2 regions of the Pseudoalteromonas sp. 13-15 genome follow, and region 2 is predicted to be linked to the other one. Evidence: predicted binding sites of a transcription regulator. Region 2 holds the regulator's gene; the other holds the start of a gene.
What was found. Region 2 encodes NrdR, which represses ribonucleotide reductase genes. Its sites were predicted from a motif close to AAACACNANATNTNGTGTTT; they were not measured.
Positions count from the first base shown of each region.

Region 1: a site for NrdR is predicted at 2,070-2,089, ahead of nrdA (class 1a ribonucleoside-diphosphate reductase subunit alpha). Genes of this name have one in related genera too.

Region 1 covers NZ_CP019162.1:887,519-890,945, reverse strand. Annotated here, with positions in the region: gene nrdA (class 1a ribonucleoside-diphosphate reductase subunit alpha) at 1-1,946, opposite strand, end outside; gene ATS72_RS04160 (HAD-IA family hydrolase) at 2,359-3,039, opposite strand; gene ubiG (bifunctional 2-polyprenyl-6-hydroxyphenol methylase/3-demethylubiquinol 3-O-methyltransferase UbiG) at 3,039-3,427, opposite strand, start outside.
Region 2 covers NZ_CP019162.1:1,762,968-1,766,394, forward strand. Annotated here, with positions in the region: gene ribBA (bifunctional 3,4-dihydroxy-2-butanone-4-phosphate synthase/GTP cyclohydrolase II) at 1-183, opposite strand, end outside; gene ATS72_RS08145 (riboflavin synthase) at 213-866, opposite strand; gene ribD (bifunctional diaminohydroxyphosphoribosylaminopyrimidine deaminase/5-amino-6-(5-phosphoribosylamino)uracil reductase RibD) at 871-2,022, opposite strand; gene nrdR (transcriptional regulator NrdR) at 2,025-2,474, opposite strand; gene glyA (serine hydroxymethyltransferase) at 2,572-3,427, opposite strand, start outside.

The DNA of each region.
Region 1 (3,427 bases), 880 kb from region 2:
TCTTTACTTGCTTTAACACTAATGTGACCGCGTGGCGGCTCGATACCATTTGTTGCGTTCGAGATTTGCGATGACGTTTCTGATGGCATTAATGCGCTTAGTGTTGAGTTACGCATACCGTGTTCTTGTATGCTCTTACGCAGTGCATCCCAATGAAGGTGCAGTGGCTCATCACAAATTTTATCTAAGTCTGTTTTATACGTATCTGTAGGCATAATACCTTGAGAATACGTTGTTTCGTTAAACTTAGGACATGCACCACGTTCTTTTGCAAGTTCGTTTGACGCTTTCATCAAGTAGTATTGAATAGCTTCGAATGTTTTATGTGTTAGTGCATTTGCACTGCCGTCTGAATAACGCTTACCATTTTTAGCTAAGTAGTAGGCATAGTTGATTACACCTATTCCTAACGTACGACGTCCCATTGTTGCGTTTTTGGCAGCTGGTACTGGGTAGTCTTGGAAGTCGAGTAAGTTATCGAGTGCACGTACTGCTAGCTCCGCAAGCTCTTCTAGTTCATCTAGAGACTCAAGCGCACCTAGGTTGAAAGCAGACAATGTACATAATGCAATTTCGCCTTCTTCGTCGTTAACGTTGTTAAGTGGTTTAGTCGGTAATGCAATTTCTAAACACAAGTTAGACTGACGTATTGGCGCAACTTTCGCTATAAACGGGCTATGTGTATTACAGTGATCTACATTCTGTAAGTATATGCGGCCAGTACTTGCACGCTCTTGAGCAAACACAGAGAACAATTCAATGGCTTTAATACGCTTTTTACGAATTGACTCGTCTTGTTCGTATTTAACATATAACGCATCAAATTCGTCTTGATCTTCAAAAAACGCATCGTAAAGACCTGGCACGTCTGATGGACTAAATAACGTGATGTAATCGTCTTTAATCAAACGAGAATACATTAACTTATTAAACTGTACGCCGTAATCTAAATGACGAACACGGTTGTCATCAACACCACGGTTATTTTTAAGAACTAAAAGGTTCTCTACTTCTAAATGCCATAGCGGGTAGAATAGGGTTGCTGCGCCGCCGCGAACACCACCTTGCGAACAACTCTTAACAGCTGTTTGAAAGTGCTTGTAAAAAGGGATACAACCTGTGTGGTATGCTTCGCCATTACGGATATGGCTTCCTAATGCACGGATACGACCAGCATTAATACCGATACCAGCACGCTGAGAAACATATTTTACAATAGCTGACGACGTTGCATTGATTGAATCAAGGCTGTCGCCACATTCAATAAGTACGCAAGAGCTAAATTGACGAGTAGGCGTACGTACACCAGCCATGATTGGCGTAGGCAATGAAATTTTAAATAACGATACCGCGTCGTAAAAACGTTTTATATATGAAACTCGTGTTTCTCGTGGGTAATCTGCAAATAAGCTTGCAGCCACTAAAATATATAAAAACTGTGCGCTTTCATAAATCTCACCCGTTACACGGTTTTGAACTAGGTATTTACCTTCTAATTGCTTAACTGCAGCGTAACTAAAATTAAGATCGCGTGAGTGGTCAAGGTATTCGTCTAATTCGTCAAATTCTTGCTCTGTATAATCAGCAAGTAAGTGAGCATCGTAACGTTTATCACTCACCATTTTTGTTACGTGGTCAAATAAACGCGGAGGTTCGAATTGACCGTATGCTTTTTTACGTAAGTGGAATACAGCTAAACGTGCAGCAAGATACTGGTAATCAGGTGATTCTTTAGAAATCTGATCGGCAGCCGCTTTGATAATCGTTTCGTGAATATCTTTTGTACGAATACCATCATAAAATTGAATATGTGACTTTAATTCAACCTGTGAAACCGAAACGTTATTTAAACCTTCGGCGGCCCATTCTATAACGCGATGGATCTTATCAAGATCAAGAGGCTCTTTGCGCCCGTCACGTTTGCTTACAGATAACTGTTGGTTCATAGCTTTGCCTGTATTCCTTGGGGATAATGTATTTTTGACCAATGTTGTACGTCTCAAAAAGAGAAGTAGTGCTCATTTTTTATAAGTTTTACCCAATGAGGTAAATTTAATTGAATAACATTTGGCCACAATATCTGGTGTTGTTCAATTTAGAGATCACAAGATAGTGTGGTCTGAGTTGATTTGCAAGGGGCATAATTGCCCCTATTTGTGGATAACGTTGGGATAACGTATTTGTGTTAGTAGGCATTAACCTTTGATCATTCATTGAAGTTGAAATTTTTAAAAATCAACTCAGGATCGACTAAATTTACACATTTTGAAAATAAATTTCGGCTGCTTTTTTTATCATCAAGCTTTGCGTAAAAACTAACACAATCACAATATATAGTGTTTATATCTAAAATGGGCACTATATATGGTTAAATGCGTCAATAGGGCTACGCCAGTTAAAATCAGCTTTCCAAGTAAGTGCTTCTGCATCGCTTGGAATGTACCCCCACAGAGCAGTAGCTGTAGGCATACCTGCTGCTTTACCCGCTTGAATGTCTCGCTCGGCATCACCAATGTATAAACAGCGAGCTGGTATTACGTCCATTAGTTTTGCGCAATGAAGTAAAGGTAGAGGAGAGGGTTTGGCTTCTCCAAGCGTATCACCGCTAATAACAACTGCCGCATTTTTTAAAGCGGGGATCGCAGTGACAAGCGGCTCAGTTAAAAAGCCAGGCTTGTTTGTCATGATCCCCCATTTGATCTTTTTGTGATCAAGTGAGATCAGTAGTGGTTCAATACCGGCAAAGCATTGGGTGTATTTCGCAATGTTTTGGGCATAGCTATCGACCAATTGCTTTATCAACTGTGCTTGTGCAAGAGAGGGCCACAACTCTTTAAAACCCGCTTCCAATAAAGCTGCCGCACCATTAGAAGCCGCTGGGCGATATATTTCGCTTGTTACTTCGGCAATTTGATTTGCTCGTAATACACTATTAAGTGCAGCGCCTAAATCGTCAGCTGTGTCGAGTAAGGTGCCGTCTAAATCAAACAAAAACGCATCATATTGATAAAGTTCTAATGATGAACCTGCGCTCTTCATTACACCAACTTCTCAAAATGAAGGATATAATTAACACTAACATCATTATTAAGTGTGTATTGTTTAGAGAAGGGGTTATACGAAAGTCCTGAGCTTGCACGTACTTTTAAGCCCGCTTGCTCGGCCCACGCAATTAGCTGCGCCGGTTTAATAAACTTTTTGTGATCGTGAGTTCCCTCTGGAACCATTTTTAATAGTTTTTCAGCACCTACAATTGCGTACAAGTAGGCTTTCGGTGTTTTATTGAGGGTAGAGAAAAAAACATCAGCGCCAGGTTTTGCAAGTTTGGCAACGGCGTGAATAATTGAAGCAGGGTCTGGAACGTGTTCGAGCATTTCCATACAGGTAACAACGTCAAATCGTTCAGGGTGTTCTTCAGCAAACTGTT
Region 2 (3,427 bases):
TGTCATCGTTAAACAAATTAAACCACGGCCATGAGTAGCCATAAAGTTAATTGCTTCTGCGCTAATATGTTCCGCAGCAATGATTAGATCACCTTCATTTTCTCTGTCTTCATCGTCCATTAAAATAACCATTTTACCGGCTTTAATGTCATCTATAATTTCTTGTGCGCTGTGTAAATTCATAAATTCGCTCGTGTAAGTTATCAGTTTCGTTATTTAATAAAGCCCGCTTTTGCGAGTAAGCTCATTGATATATCTGCGCCGGTTGGCTGCTCTGCGCCTTTGATAAGACGCTCTAAATAACGTGCAATTTGATCGACTTCTAAATTAACTTGAGTGCCTACTTTAAAGTCGGCAATCGTTGTTTGACCGCTGGTGTGCGGCACAATTGTTAATTTAAATTTATTACCTTCAACAGCGTTAACTGTCAGGCTTATACCATCAATACATACCGACCCTTTGTACGGTATGTATTTCATTAAACTTTCATCGGTTGTCAGCCAATATTCAGTAGCTCTTGCATTAGCTGTAATCGCCGTTATTGTTGCAATACCATCAACATGGCCAGACACTAAATGCCCACCTAAACGCGAAACCGGTTGCATCGCTTTTTCAAGGTTAACTGTTTGCCCTATTGAATAATGTGCAAAACCAGTTAAATGAATTGTTTCGTTAGATAAATCAGCGCTAAAACCATCAACATGTTTATCAACTACCGTTAAACACACGCCATTTGTTGCAATACTGTCACCCAGCTTTACGTCACTCATATCAAGGTCGGCGCTTTGAATACGAATGGCTAAATCGCCTTGTTTTTTTTGTAATAAAGCAATTTTGCCTGTGGCTTCTATTATCCCAGTAAACATAGCGCTACTCTTCTTTGTTAAATGATTTTAATGCGTACGTTTTTAACGCGTTGATACGTAAATCGTCACCAATGCGAACACACTCATTAAAAGATAAATCGATAGTATCTTGCATACTCGTCAGTTCAGGGAAGTTTACTAAACTTTTAGCATCATAACCCATCAGTTTTGGTGCGATATAAAAAACATACTCGTCAATTAAATCAAGCTCGGTCATTTTCCCCGCAAGGGTTGCCCCAGCTTCCAGCCATATATTATTAAACTGATGCTTTGCTAGTGTTTGTAATACATCGGTTAAATCAACCTTACCCTGTTGCTCGCGCACCGCTATGTGCCTAACAAAATGCGGCCACTGCATTGAATTATCAACCTTGGTAGTAAATATAATTACCGGGTGCGCTATTTTAAATAGCGCAAGGTCAGGTGTTAATCTGTTTTGCGAGTCTATTATAACACGCACCGGCTGACGTAGCGGTAAGTTGGTTGGTAATGAATACGGTAACTCACTTGCTCGAACATTAAGTTTTGCATTATCAACAAGAACCGTATCGGCCCCCGTCAAAATGGCACAGCTTTGAGCGCGGTATAGCTGCACATCTTTTCGTGCAGCAGGGCCTGTGATCCACTTACTTTTTCCGTTTTTTAGCGCTGTTTTACCGTCTATACTGGCTGCTAATTTACAAGTTACGTAAGGAAGCCCTTGCTCCATACGCTTAAAAAAACCAAAGTTTAATGCGCGAGCCTCTTGTTCAAGCAACCCATGAGCAACTTCTATTCCGGCGTCACTCAGTATTTTAAGGCCTTTACCTGCCACTTGCGGGTTGGTATCAACCATGGCTGCAATCACCTTTTTAATACCAGCAGCCTTGAGTCCTTCAGCACAGGGGGGCGTGCGCCCGTAATGGCTACAAGGTTCAAGTGTTACATAGGCAGTTGCACCTTTTGCTTTTTCGCCGGCTACAGCAAGTGCATTTACCTCTGCATGTCCTTGCCCTGCTAACTGATGAAACCCTTCACCAATTATTTGATTATCTTTTACAAGTACACAGCCAACATTAGGATTAGGCGTTGTGGTAAATCGACCTTTTTTAGCAAGCTCAATAGCACGCGCCATATATAGCTTATCGTGCTCGGTAAATGCTGATTGGCTGCTCATGCTTATTCCCCTAAACGGGCAATTTCTTCGCCAAACTCTCGTATATCCTCAAACGAGCGATATACTGACGCAAATCTTACATAAGCGACTTTATCTAGTTTTTTAAGCGCTTCCATAATGCATTCACCCACTAAATGGCTCGAAATTTCTCGCTCACCCGTTGCGCGTAATTGCGACTTTATTATATTTACTACTTCATCAACTTGTTCTGTACTGACGGGGCGCTTCTCAAGCGCACGATTTAAACCATTTAGTAACTTATCTTCATTAAATGGTTCGCGACTGCCGTCTTGTTTTACAACACGCGGCATAACCAGCTCTGCCCCTTCAAACGTGGTGAAACGTTCATGGCAATCGTTACATTCACGACGGCGGCGAACTTGATGGCCACCGCCAACAAGGCGGGAATCTATAACTTTGGTGTCTTTTGCTGTACAAAATGGGCAATGCATAACTAAAGGTATCCGTTTTAAAAACAAAAAAGCCGCTAAAAAGCGGCTTTTATAATAGCATGATTGCTTATGTGATCTAAATTACCGTTTTACTTTATTAAGCGTAAACAGGTAGTTTTGCACAAATTGCTTTCACTTTTTCTTTGACTTGCGCTTGAACAGACTCATCAGCAATGTTGTCTAGTACATCACAAATCCAGCCAGCAAGCTCTTTAGATTCAGCCTCTTTGAAACCACGGCGCGTGATTGCAGGAGAACCAATGCGTAAGCCAGACGTTACAAACGGAGAACGCGGATCATTAGGAACTGAGTTTTTGTTAACCGTAATGTTCGCATTACCTAATGCTGCATCAGCATCTTTACCCGTAATATCTTTATCGATTAAATCAAGTAAGAACAAGTGATTGTCTGTTTTACCAGAAACAACTTTGTAGCCACGCTCTTGTAATACGCTAACCATTGCTTGCGCATTTTTAACAACTTGTGTTTGGTATTCTTTAAACTCTGGTTGTAAAGCTTCTTTGAATGCCACTGCTTTTGCAGCAATAACGTGACATAAAGGACCACCTTGGCCACCAGGGAATACAGCACTGTTAAGCTTTTTGTAAATTGCTTCGTCGCCACATGCAGAAATAATTAAACCGCCACGAGGGCCCGCTAATGTTTTATGCGTTGTTGTAGTAACAACATGTGCAAATGGTACTGGGCTTGGGTAAACACCCGCAGCAATTAAACCTGCAACATGCGCCATATCAACAAACAAGTAAGCATCTACTTTGTCTGCAATTTCGCGAAACTTAGCCCAATCAACAATACCTGAATAAGCAGAAAAACCTGCGATAATCATTTTTGGCTTGTGCTCTAGTGCTAACGCTTCAACTTGTGCGTAATCAATTTCGCCAGTCTCTTCGTTTAGGCCATACTGAATTGCGTTATATGTTTTACCTGAAAAG